3 regions of the Streptomyces sp. NPDC087787 genome follow, and region 2 is predicted to be linked to each of the others. Evidence: riboswitches for the same ligand, from Rfam matches in the RefSeq annotation. Region 2 holds a riboswitch; each other region holds the start of a gene.

Region 1 (4,272 bases), on a different contig from region 2:
CCAGCAGGGTCCGGTGCAGAAGTAGTCCACGCCGTCCTGCACGGCCGCGGCGGCGGCCTCGTCCTCGGCGTGCGTGGACCGGCCGATCAGGACGCCGTCGCCGAGGATGGCGCGGGCGGCCGGCACCGGAAGGTCCCCCTGCCCCAGGTGCAGCACATCGGCGCGGGCCGCGTGGGCGACGTCCGCCCGGTCGTTGACCGCGAGCAGCTTCCCGTGCCGAGCGCACGCGTCGGCGAACACCTCCAGCAGGCGCAGCTCCTCCCCCGCCTCGATGCCCTTGTCCCGCAACTGCACGACGTCGACGCCCGCCGCCAGCACCGCGTCGAGGAACCCGGCCAGGTCCCCCTGCCGCCTGCGAGCGTCCGTGCACAGGTACAGGCGCGCGGCACCGAGCCGACCACGGGCGTCGGCTGCGGCAACGGCAGCGGTCTCAGGCATACGCGGGTCCCCCCGGCTCGTCGGTTCCGTGGCTCGGCCGGCCACTCGGACGGACCCTATCCGCCCCTCCCGGCCGGCCGGTGCGGCCACCGCCCGCCCGGCCGCCGGGGCCGCGGCCGGGGGGCGTGGAGGAGTGGCCGGGTCAGACGGCGAGGGCCTGGGCGCGGCGCTTCACCTCTGTGCCACGGTTCTCACTCAGGGCCTGGGCGGGGGTGCCCGGCAGGGTCGGGTCGGGGGTGAACAGCCATTCGATCATCTCTTCGACCGTGAAGCCGTCGTCCCTCAGGAGCGTCAGGGTGCCGGACAGGCCCTTGACGACCTTGTCGCCGTCGATGAAGGCGGCGGGGACGTGCAGCGCGCGGTTCTCACCACGGCGTACGGCGATGAGCTGGCCCTCCTTGACCAACTGCCGCACACGTGTCACCTCGACGCCGAGCTGTTCGGCGATGTCGGGAAGGGTGAGCCAGTCAGGGACGAGAGCGTCGATCTTCGTGTCAATCTCGGTCACGGACACAAGCGTGCCATCTGCCACTGACACTCGGAAGCCAGGCCCGTCCACCCGGGGACGTGTGCCTCACGCGGTCGCCGCCTTCAGGGGCTTCGCCGGGTCCGCCAGCAGCCGCGGATCCATGGGCGTGCCGGACTCGATCAGCCGCCGCCCCTGCGCCAGATCCCGCGGCCGGCCGACGGCCAGGAGGGCGACGAGCCGGCCCTCGCGGAGCCAGCAGACGGTCCACGCCGGTCCGGTGCGATCGCCGCGCCAGACGACGGCGTCGGCCGACGTGTGGTGTCCCGCGTACTGGACGAAGCGCCCGAACTGCTCGGACCAGAAGTACGGCACCGGGTCGTAGACCACGGGGGTGAGGCCGACGATGTCGGCCGCGACCGTGCGCGGACCCTGGAGCGCGTTGTCCCAGTGGTGGATCAGCAGGCGCTCGCCGTACCGTCCCGAGGGGAAGGAGGCGCAGTCGCCCACCGCGTACACGTCCGGCACGGAGGTGCGCAGATGGTCGTCCGCCAGGACGTCCCCGTGCGGGCCCAGCGCGATGCCGGAGCCGGCCAGCCAGTCCGTGGCGGGGCGCGCGCCGATGCCGACCACGACGGCGCCCGCGGGCAGCCGGGAGCCGTCGTCGAGGACGACCGCTCCGGGTTCGACGCGCTCCACGCGCGCGTGGGTGCGCAGTTCGGTGCCGCTGTCGGCGTACCAGGCGGTCATCGGCTCGGCCACCTCTGCGGGCAGCGCCCCGGCGAGCGGGCGGTCCGCGGCCTCCACGACGGTCACGGCGCAGCCCGCCTCGCGCGCGGCGGTGGCGAACTCGGCGCCGATCCAGCCCGCGCCCACGACCACGATGTCGTGCTGCTCGGTGAGCACCGGCCGCAGCCGTTCGGCGTCGTCCAGGGTGCGCAGCAGGTGGACGCCCTGCACGCCCTCCGTGCCGGGCAGCCGGATCGGTTCGGCGCCGGTGGCCAGGACGAGGACGTCGTACGGCACCGGTCCGGCCGAGGTCTCCAGCACGCGGGCGCCGGGCCGCACGGCCAGTGCCTCGCAGCCGAGCCGCAGTTCGAGGCCGAGCGCCTCGAAGTCGATGTCGAAGGCGGAGCCCTCGGCCTTGCCCAGCAGGACGGCCTTGGACAGCGGCGGCCGGTCGTAGGGCTGGTGGGGTTCGGCGCCGATCAGTGTCACGGTGCCGGTGAAGCCCTGCTCGCGCAGGGCGACCGCGGTCTGCACACCGGCCATGCCGGCGCCCGCGACGACCACGCGCCGCGGCCCCGATGTGCCCTGTTCCTGCGTCTGGTCGCTCACCTGATCACCATAATTCAACTGACGCGGCGTCAGTCAGGGGCGTGCGGGGTGACCCGCTCCACAACCTGCCCCCAGCCTCTTCCCCCATGCCCGCCCGCCGCACGGCCGCCCCTCGTACGCGGGAGGCTCACCTACCGGGGCGGTGTTCCGCGGGCTAGGGTGGCGACCGTACAAGCACTCGCGGGAGCCCGGACGCACCGGGCTGAGAGGGAGGCTGGCGGCCTCCGACCGTACGAACCTGATCCGGGTCATGCCGGCGAAGGGAGGGGCTGGACGCCCATGTCGTTGCCACGTACGTCCGACGTCCTCGTCGTGGGGGGCGGAATCATCGGCCTCGTGACGGCCTGGCGCTCGGCGCAGCGCGGGTTCGCCACGGCCGTGGTGGACCCCGAGCCGGGCGGCGGGGCCGCACAGGTGGCCGCCGGGATGCTGGCCGCCGTCACCGAACTGCACTACGGCGAGCAGACGTTGCTCGCACTGAACCTGGCCTCCGCCCGCCGCTACCCGGACTTCGCGGCCGAGCTGACCGAGCTGACCGGCCACGACCTCGGCTACCGCCGCTGCGGCACCCTCGCCGTCGCGCTGGACGCCGACGACCGCGCCCACCTGCGGGAACTGCACGACCTTCAGCGCCGCTCGGGCCTGGAGTCCGAGTGGCTGTCGGGGCGGGACTGCCGCCGCCTCGAACCGATGCTCGCGCCGGGCGTGCGCGGCGGGCTGCGGGTGGACGGCGACCACCAGATCGATCCGCGGCGGCTCGCCCGCGCCCTGGTCGCGGCCTGCGAGCGGGCGGGCGTGGTCTTCCACCGCGGCTGGGCAGAGCGGCTCACCGTGGCCCGGGGCCGGGCAACGGGCTGTGTGCTGCGGGACGGCACCGCGCCGGCCGCGGAGCGGGTGGTCCTCGCCGCGGGCAGCCTCAGCGGACGGCTCGCGGGCGTTCCGGACGAGGTGCTGCCGCCGGTGCGGCCGGTGAAGGGGCAGGTGCTTCGGCTGACGGTGCCGAAGCGGTACGCGCCGTTCCTGAGCCGCACCGTGCGGGCCGTGGTGCGCGGCAGCCAGGTCTACCTGGTGCCCCGGCTCGACGGCGAGCTGGTCGTCGGGGCCACGAACGAGGAGCTGGGCTGGGACACGACGGTGACGGCGGGCGGCGTGTACGAGCTGCTGCGCGACGCCCACGAGCTGGTGCCGGGGATCACCGAGCTGCCGCTCACGGAGACCCGGGCGGGTCTGCGGCCCGGCTCCCCCGACAACGCGCCGCTGCTCGGCCCGACCGGCCTCGACGGCCTGCTGCTCGCCACCGGCCACTACCGCAACGGCGTACTGCTCACGCCGGTCACCGGTGACGCCATGGCGCACGTCCTGACCACCGGCGAGCTGCCGGACGAGGTCCGCCCCTTCTCCCCCAGGCGCTTTTACGCCGCGGCACTCACGGAGCAGCCCGCATGAACATCTCCGTCAACGGTGAGCCCCGCCGGGTAGCGCCCGGCACGTCACTCGGCACCGTCGTGCAGGCACTGAGCGCGGCGCCCTCCGGAGTGGCCGCCGCCCTCAACGAGACCGTCGTCCCGCGCGCGCGGTGGTCGTCCACGGCCCTGGCCGAGGGCGACCGCGTCGAAGTGCTGACCGCCGTCCAGGGAGGCTGAGCCATGGCCGACGACCCCTTCGTCCTCGGTGGTACGCCCTTCACCTCCCGGCTGATCATGGGTACCGGCGGCGCGACCGGCCTGGAGGTCCTGAAGCGGGCGCTCGTGGCCTCCGGAACGGAGCTGACCACGGTCGCGATGCGTCGGGTGGATCCCTCCGTGCACGGCTCGGTCCTGTCGGTGCTGGAGTCGCTCGGGATCCGGGTGCTGCCCAACACCGCGGGCTGCTTCACCGCGGGCGAGGCGGTCCTCACCGCCCGGCTGGCGCGGGAGGCGCTCGGCACGGACCTCGTCAAGCTGGAGGTCATCGCCGACGAGCGCACACTGCTGCCGGACCCGATCGAGCTGCTGGACGCGGCGGAGACACTGGTCGACGACGGGTTCACG
Region 2 (4,272 bases):
TGTAGAGGGTGAACGCCCGATGAGCGACTTGAGCCGCCAGGAGCGCGAACAAGGTTCCCCCCAGGCACCGTGTGAGAAGGCTCCACCAGTCCACTGCCGGCCCCGCAAGAATCCGCACCGTCCACCAGACGTCGTAGGCCACCTTTCCGGCCAGTCCCGCAGCCAGGAGAGCGGCGGTCCACCAGCGCTTGGGCCACCCATCGGTCATGTCTCTCCCCCTGGCGAAATCACTCACCATCACCGGCCGTCTCCGGAGTGTGCCATGCCCGCTGCCTGCCCGTTCAGGCAGGAGGCGCGTCGGCGGACGCGATGGGCAACGGTGCGGCGGGCTGCGGCGTCTGGACGAGTGCCGGCTTCATCTTGGGCCAGGCTGTGTGAGGAGGGCTTGTGGCGCGGGGCATGCAGGAGCAGGACGGTGCGGGGCGTGAACTGAACGCGTACGAGCGGGTGCTCGCTGAGGACCGTCGGGTCGTGCGCGAGATGCTCCGTGTGAGTACCGGCGGTGCCCATGCCGGGCTCGCCATCATGGTCATCGTCGTCGCCTTGATCGCTGCCGCTGGCGGCGCCCAGTGGGCTCTGATGGTCGGTGGAGCGGTCGCGGCCTGGTTCGCCGTCGCCCTTCTCGCGGTTGTCCGTGGCGGGCGCCGCGGGTGGGCCGCCGTCACGCGGTCTTACCTCCTGACTTTCGGCTGGGCCAGTTGGCTGTGACTGCCGCGGCCGTTGTGTGGCTGGCATGGCCATGCCCCGCCGGCTGTAGGCTGCGCCGGCAGGCGCGACCACACGAGGAACCTCATGGAGCAATCGACGTCCACGCCGAACCGTCTGGCCAACAGCGGCCTCGGAGCCGTTCCGGCGGTTGTCCGCCTTGCGTACGCGACGCAAGCCGATACCGCCATCGCACGGCTTGCGGCTGGTCTGGGCGTGATCGGGTTCGCTGCCCTGACGGTGCGGGGATATCGACTCAGTGTGACGTACGAACACTCGCGGCTGGTGATCCATGGCTACCTGCGCACACGAGTGATCGACCGAAAGCGCATCACGGAGATCACGGACTTCCCCGCGGTGCGGTGGACGGCTCGCAACGGACGTAAGCGATGGACCCCCCTCACGGCGTTCATGACGAGCCCGGGTGAAATCTCGGCAACCCGTCTCCAGAAGGATCGTGTCATCAGGAAGCTGCGACAGTGGGCGCGGCATTAGCATCCCCGGGCGCCCTGCGGCAGCGCGGATTGGATCTGCGACACTGGTACAGCCATGCCTAAGCCCGGAGAACTCACTTTCGTCGCCCCGCGCGGAGCCAAGAAGCCGCCGCGGCATCTTGCCGACCTGTCGCCCGCCGAGCGCAAGGAGGCTGTCGCCGCGATCGGCGAGAAGCCGTTTCGTGCGAAGCAGCTCTCGCAGCACTACTTCGCGCGGTACGCGCACGACCCGGAGCAGTGGACCGACATCCCCGCCGGGTCCCGCGCCAAGCTCCAGGAGGCGCTGCTTCCCGAGCTGATGACGGTCGTACGGCATCTGTCGACCGACCAGGGGACCACCCGCAAGACGCTGTGGCGCCTGTTCGACGGCACGCTCGTGGAGTCGGTGCTCATGCGCTACCCGGACCGGGTGACCATGTGCATCAGCTCGCAGGCGGGCTGCGGCATGAACTGCCCGTTCTGCGCCACGGGACAGGCCGGGCTCGACCGGAACCTGTCCACCGCCGAGATCGTGCACCAGATCGTCGACGGGATGCGCGCCCTGCGGGACGGCGAGGTCCCCGGTGGTCCCGCGCGCCTGTCGAACATCGTCTTCATGGGCATGGGCGAGCCGCTCGCCAACTACAACCGCGTCGTCGCCGCCATCCGCGCCCTGACCGCCCCCGAGCCGGACGGCCTCGGGCTGTCCCAGCGGGGGATCACCGTCTCGACGGTGGGCCTGGTTCCGGCGATCCACCGGTTCTCCGACGAGGGCTTCAAGTGCCGGCTCGCCATCTCCTTGCACGCACCGGACGACGAACTGCGCGACACGCTCGTCCCGGTCAACACGCGGTGGAAGGTGCGGGAGGTGCTCGACGCCGGATTCGAGTACACCGCCAGGTCCGGGCGCCGGCTGTCCATCGAGTACGCGCTGATCCGGGACATCAACGACCAGGCGTGGCGTGGCGACCGGCTCGGCCGGCTGCTCAAGGGCAAGCCCGTGCACGTCAACCTCATCCCGCTGAACCCGACGCCCGGCTCGAAGTGGACCGCGTCCCGGCCCGAGGACGAGAAGGCGTTCGTCGAGGCGATCGCCGCCCACGGTGTGCCGGTGACCGTCCGGGACACCCGGGGCCAGGAGATCGACGGCGCCTGCGGTCAGCTGGCCGCCACCGAAAGGTAGCCGGGCGGTGGCCGGACGGTAGGCTGGGAATCTACACATCTTCATATTCCGACAGGGGAGCGCCACAGCGCTGAGAGTGCGGCACCGGCCGCAGACCCTCTGAACCTCGCCCAGGTCATTCTGGGTAGGAAGTTCGGTCATCACTCAAGCTGTTGTGCCCTGCCCGGGTGTCCCTCGCGGACCCCGGGCAGGGCCGCGTCTCTTCCTGGCCAACCCCCAGGAGGACATCCAGTGCACATCAAGACGTTCGCCGTAGCCGCGGTCGGGCTCGGCCTGGTCACGCTGTCGGCGTGCGGCTCGTCACCCGACGGCAAGGGCTCCGCGGGCTCCAAGACGGTGACCCTCGTCAGCCACAACTCGTGGGCCGCCTCCAAGAGCGTCATCGCCGACTTCGAGAAGAGCTCCGGCTACAAGGTGAAGGTCCTGGAGGACGGCGACGCCGGCCAGGCCGTCAACAAGGCCATCCTCACCAAGGACAACCCGCAGGGCGACGTCTTCTTCGGCGTCGACAACACCCTGCTGTCCCGCGCCCTGGACAACGGGCTGTTCCAGCCGTACGAGCCGAAGGACGCCGACCTGATCCTGCCGCAGTACCGGGTCGACGAGGCCAAGCACCGGGTCACGCCCATCGACACCGGCGACATCTGCGTCAACTACGACAAGAAGTACTTCGCCGACCACCGGCTGACCCCGCCAGCCTCGTTCGACGACCTGATCAAGCCGGAGTACAGGAACCTCCTCGTCACCGAGAACGCCGCCACCTCCTCGCCCGGCCTCGGCTTCCTGCTCGGCACCGCCGCCAGGTACGGCGACCAGGGCTGGCAGGACTACTGGAAGAAGCTCAAGGCCAACGGCGTCAAGGTCGTCGACGGCTGGGAGCAGGCCTACAACCAGGAGTTCTCCGGTTCCGCGGGCGGCAGGAAGGCCAAGGGCGACCGGCCCCTCGTCGTCTCCTACGCCTCCTCGCCGCCCGCCGAGGTCATCTACGCCGACCCGCGGCCGAAGACCGCGCCGACCGGCGTCGCGCAGGGCACCTGCTTCCGCCAGGTCGAGTACGCGGGACTGCTCAGCAACGCCAGGAACACCGAAGGGGGCAAGGCCTTCCTGGACTTCCTGATCACCAAGGAGTTCCAGGACGACATGCCGCTGAGCATGTTCGTCCACCCGGTGCGCGAAGCCGCCCAGGTGCCGCCGGAGTTCGTGAAGTACGGCCCCCAGGCCAAGAACCCCGAGACCCTGGCCCCCGACAGGATCGCCGCCAACCGTGACCAGTGGGTCAAGTCGTGGACCTCGCTCGTCCTCAGGTAGGCCGCGGACGCGGCCGCCGGACGGGGAACGCGGCGCGGCTCGGCCTCATGGCCGTGCCCGTCGCGTTCTTCGCGGTGTTCTTCGCCTACCCCGTGACCGCGATCGTCCGGCGCGGCCTGGAGACGGACGGGGCCTGGCAGTTGGGGCGGATCACCGATGTGTTCGGACAGTCCGACATCCGGCACGTGCTGTGGTTCACCACCTGGCAGGCGCTCGCCTCCACCGCGCTCACCCTGCTCGTCGCCCTGCCCGGCGCCTATGTCTTCGCCCGCCTCGACTTCCCCGGCCGGCACGTCCTGCGGGCCGTCGTCACCGTGCCGTTCGTGCTGCCCACCGTCGTGGTCGGCACCGCGTTCCTCGCGCTGGTCGGGCGCGGCGGCCTGCTCGACGAACTGTGGGGCGTCCGGCTGGACACCACGGTGTGGGCGATCCTGCTCGCCCACGTCTTCTTCAACTACGCCGTCGTCGTACGGACCGTGGGCGGACTGTGGGCGGGGCTCGACCCGCGCCAGGAGGAGGCGGCCCGGATGCTCGGCGCCTCGCCGCTGACCGCCTGGCGCAAGGTCACCCTCCCCGCGCTGGCCCCAGCGGTGGGCGCCGCGG
Region 3 (4,272 bases), on a different contig from region 2:
GGTGTTCGGACGGGAACTGCTGATCGACGGGGTGGGGACCCCGTGCGGTGACGGCGATGTGCGCATCTCACCGGCCGGCCGCGACTCGCTGAGCGCGGTCCTGATCCGGCTTCAGGTCGGTGGCGACCGGGCGCTGTTCCGCTCCTCGACGGCGCCCCTGGTGGCGTTCCTGGACCGTACGGACAAGCTGGTGCCCCTGGGGCAGGAGGGCGCGCTGGCCGACTTCGACGCCCACCTCGACGAAGCCCTGGACCGCATCCTGGCGGAGGAACAGAGCGCGGGCTGAGCCCTCGCGGCAGGCGGCACGGGCGCTGCCGTAACGCTTCGCCACGGCGCCAGGGTGTGCAGGAACGCTTCGCCGGTCGCCCGGGACGCAGACAGCCCCCGGGCCCGGCGTCAGCGCCTGCGGCGCCTGCCCCTTGCGCCGCGCGCCGGAGCGGGCAGGGCGGCCGGTGCCGCGGCCTCCATCAGTCCCGGACGGTCGGCCGAGACCACGAGTGCCGCCAGCGCCGTGGTGACCGGCACCGAGGCGACCAGGCCGATCGAGCCCACCAGCGTGCGCACGATCTCCTCCGCGACGAGTTCACTGGTGGCGACTGTCGTCACACCGCTCTGTGCGATGGAGAACAGCAGCAGCAGGGGGAGCGCCGCACCCGCGTACGCGAGGACGAGGGTGTTGACGACGGAGGCGATGTGATCGCGTCCGATGCGGATGCCCGCGCGATACAGCTCGCGCCGGCCCATCGCGGGGTTGGCCTCGTGCAACTCCCAGACCGCCGAGGTCTGGGTCACCGTCACATCGTCCAGAACGCCGAGCGAGCCGATGATGACACCGGCGAGCAGCAGGCCGCTCATGTCTATCGACGGATACAGGCCGTGGATCAGTCCGGTGCTGTCGTCGGTGTTGCCGGTCAGCGCGGCCCAGCCGATGAACAGGGAGCCCAGAAAGCCGATCAGCATCAGCGAGATCAGCGTGCCGAGTACCGCGACCGAGGTACGTGCGGACAGGCCATGGCACATGTACAGCGCGATCAGCATGATGGCGCTGGCCCCCACCACCGCCACCACCAGTGGGTTCGATCCCTGAAGGACCGCGGGCAGGATGAAGAGGTTCAGCACCAGGAAGCTGATGGCCAGCGCGACCAGCGCCATGACGCCCCGCATCCGCCCGACGACCACGACGGCGAGTGCGAAGACACCGGCCAGCAGTGCCATCGGGAAGCGCCGGTCGACGTCGGTGACCGAGTACTGCAAATCCTTGGGTGCTGAGGGCTCGTAGGCGACCACGACCTTCTCGCCCTGATGCAGCTGCCGGGACTGGTCGGGCTGCACGATCTCGGTGAAGGTACGGCCCTTGTCGCTGCCGGTATCCACCCGGATCGTGGCCTTCTTGCAGGCCCCGGACTGCTGCTGCTGTGCTGAGGAGCCCTCGGCGGTGGAGGTGTCGCCGGTCGGTGCGTCCCCGGAGGCGTTCACCGACCCGCAGCTGACCTCGAGCACCTCGACGACGGTGGCCTGCTGGGTCTGCCGGTCGAAGCCGACGCCGGTGCGCTCGTGCGACGGGGCCCCGCCCGGCCACAGGACGGCGAGTCCGGCCACCACCAGGGCGGCGAACGGAATCAGGATCGCGGCGATCACCTTGCGGAGGTGCTTCGACACGGGTGCGGCGGGCCCGTGGCTGTGACTGTGCCCGTGTCCGCCACCGCTCCCCGGGCCGTGCCCGTGGTCGTTCCCCGGGCCGTGCCCGCCCCCGGTCGCGGGGCCGTGCCCGTGGCCGGTACCGGCGCCATGCCCATGGCTCGTGCCAGTGGCTTCCTGACCGTGCCGGAAGTCCTGTTCGCGCCGGGGTTCGGGCGGCGGATGGGGGAACTGCTCTGTCGTGGTCACCGCCCGATCATCGCAAGAACGGGACAGGCCCACTGTTCACCGCGCCACAATGGACGCTAGCGTGGTGGCACCTTTGCACACGCGGGAGCTCGGAGCACCGGGCTGAGAGGGCGCTGACCTCCGTCTTCGCGATGTTTCACGTGGAACGTGCGATGTTTCACACGAGACGCCGACAGACGGACACCGCTGCGTCGACCGCCGAACCTGTTACCGGGTAATGCCGGCGTAGGGAGTAGGTCTCATGACCAACAAGGACGTACGCACGCCTGCCTCCAAGCAGATCTCCGGCGGCGCGGAGCAGATCGCTTCCGCCGCTTCCGGCGAGGAGGCCGGGAAGTCCATCGGCTGGCACAAGGGCTACGTGGAGGGCTCACGGCCCGATCTGCGGGTGCCGGTCCGTCAGGTGCACCTCAGCAACGGGCAGTCGGTCACGCTGTACGACACCTCCGGCCCGTACACCGATCCGCTCGTCGGCACCGATGTCCGCAGGGGCCTGCCGCCGTCGCGGGAGAACTGGATCGTGGCCCGCGGCGACACCGAGGAGTACGCGGGCCGTCCGGTCCGCCCCGAGGACGACGGAATCAAGCACACCTCGCCGCGCGGCGGTCTGCGCAACCTCGACGCGGTGTTCCCCGGAAGGCCGCGCCAGCCCCGCCGCGGCCGTGACGGCCGAGCCGTGACACAACTCGGGTACGCGCGCCGCGGGGAGATCACTCCGGAGATGGAGTTCGTGGCCATCCGGGAGAACGTCGCTCCCGAGACGGTCCGCGAGGAGATCGCGGCAGGCCGTGCGGTGCTGCCGGCCAACGTCAACCACCCGGAGATCGAGCCGATGATCATCGGCAAGCGGTTCCTGGTGAAGGTCAACGCCAACATCGGCAACTCCGCGGTGACCTCCTCCATCGAGGAGGAGGTGGAGAAGATGACCTGGGCGACCCGCTGGGGCGCCGACACGGTCATGGACCTCTCCACCGGCCGCAACATCCACACCACCCGGGAGTGGGTGCTGCGCAACTCCCCCGTCCCCATCGGCACGGTCCCGCTCTACCAGGCCCTGGAGAAGGTGGACGGCAGGGCCGAGGAATTGACCTGGGAGATCTACAAGGACACCGTCGTCGAGCAGGCCGAGCAGGGCGTGGACTACATGACCGTCCACGCCGGGGTGCGCCTCGCCCATGTGCCGCTCACCGCGAACCGCAAGACCGGCATCGTCTCGCGCGGCGGCTCGATCATGGCCGCCTGGTGCCTGGCGCACCACAAGGAGTCGTTCCTCTACGAGAACTTCGAGGAGCTCTGCGAGATCCTCGCCGCCTACGATGTCACCTACTCGTTGGGCGACGGGCTCCGGCCCGGCTCGATCGCGGACGCCAACGACGAGGCCCAGTTCGCGGAACTGCGCACGCTCGGGGAACTCGGCCGGATCGCCAGGCGTTTGAACGTACAGACCATGATCGAGGGCCCGGGGCACGTCCCGATGCACAAGATCAAGGAGAACATCGACCTTCAGCAGGAGATCTGCGATGAGGCTCCGTTCTATACGCTCGGCCCGCTGACGACGGACGTCGCACCGGCGTACGACCACATCACCTCCGGCATCGGCGCGGCGATGATCGCCTGGTGGGGCACGGCGATGCTCTGCTACGTCACGCCCAAGGAGCACCTGGGCCTGCCCAACCGCGACGACGTCAAGACCGGCGTCATCACCTACAAGATCGCCGCCCATGCGGCCGACCTCGCCAAGGGGCACCCGGGCGCCCAGGAGTGGGACGACGCGCTGTCCGACGCCCGCTTCGAGTTCCGGTGGGAGGACCAGTTCAACCTCGCCCTCGACCCGGACACGGCACGGGAGTTCCACGACGAGACCCTCCCGGCGGAACCCGCCAAGACGGCCCACTTCTGCTCGATGTGCGGCCCGAAGTTCTGCTCGATGAAGATCAGCCAAAGCATCACAGAGCGGTTCGGTGGTGCGGCGGCCGAGGGTGCCACGGCGGAGGAGATCGCCGAGGGCATGCTGCAGAAGTCGAAGGAGTTCGCGGAGGCGGGGAACCGGGTGTACCTGCCGATCGCCGACTGACGCAAGGCGGGGCGGTGCTCTTCGCGAGTGGGCAAGGGCACCGCTCCGGATTGCTCTCGGGACGTGCGCCCGCCGCCGGTGGGGGCGGGGACGAGAGTGTCGCGTCGGGGAGACTCCGGTGGCGGTCACTCCGGCTGGTGTTCCGGGCCTCCGAAGTCCGGGCTGCTGAAGTCGGGGCTGGAGAAGCGCGGGCGGCGGGTCGGGGCTCCGTCGTCCGGGCTGCTGAAACCCGGCCGGTCGTAGCCGAGTTGCGGCATGCGGCCGGTCGGTGCCGCCGGGCCCGCATACCCCGGCGAGGGGGAGCGGGGGGC

Evidence for each region. A riboswitch is a leader RNA that binds a small molecule or an ion and turns the genes downstream of it on or off. The one in region 2 is predicted to bind thiamine pyrophosphate.
Region 1: linked by a shared signal. The riboswitch ahead of thiO (glycine oxidase ThiO) and the one ahead of ACIOWN_RS27310 (thiamine ABC transporter substrate binding subunit) in region 2 are both predicted to bind thiamine pyrophosphate.
Region 3: linked by a shared signal. The riboswitch ahead of thiC (phosphomethylpyrimidine synthase ThiC) and the one ahead of ACIOWN_RS27310 (thiamine ABC transporter substrate binding subunit) in region 2 are both predicted to bind thiamine pyrophosphate.

Annotation. Positions count from the first base shown of each region.
Region 1 covers NZ_JBIUVQ010000001.1:488,866-493,137, reverse strand. Annotated here, with positions in the region: gene thiE (thiamine phosphate synthase) at 1-438, opposite strand, end outside; gene ACIOWN_RS02290 (Rv2175c family DNA-binding protein) at 581-946, opposite strand; gene ACIOWN_RS02285 (FAD-dependent oxidoreductase) at 1,013-2,242, opposite strand; TPP riboswitch at 2,413-2,524, shown strand; gene thiO (glycine oxidase ThiO) at 2,522-3,688, shown strand; gene thiS (sulfur carrier protein ThiS) at 3,685-3,885, shown strand; gene ACIOWN_RS02270 (thiazole synthase) at 3,889-4,272, shown strand, end outside.
Region 2 covers NZ_JBIUVQ010000019.1:60,236-64,507, reverse strand. Annotated here, with positions in the region: gene ACIOWN_RS27325 (hypothetical protein) at 400-708, shown strand; gene ACIOWN_RS27320 (hypothetical protein) at 793-1,200, shown strand; gene rlmN (23S rRNA (adenine(2503)-C(2))-methyltransferase RlmN) at 1,255-2,361, shown strand; TPP riboswitch at 2,405-2,510, shown strand; gene ACIOWN_RS27310 (thiamine ABC transporter substrate binding subunit) at 2,593-3,669, shown strand; gene ACIOWN_RS27305 (iron ABC transporter permease) at 3,645-4,272, shown strand, end outside.
Region 3 covers NZ_JBIUVQ010000005.1:211,679-215,950, forward strand. Annotated here, with positions in the region: gene ACIOWN_RS10660 (SsgA family sporulation/cell division regulator) at 1-286, shown strand, start outside; gene ACIOWN_RS10665 (YibE/F family protein) at 397-1,887, opposite strand; TPP riboswitch at 1,959-2,136, shown strand; gene thiC (phosphomethylpyrimidine synthase ThiC) at 2,129-3,961, shown strand; gene ACIOWN_RS10675 (hypothetical protein) at 4,087-4,272, opposite strand, start outside.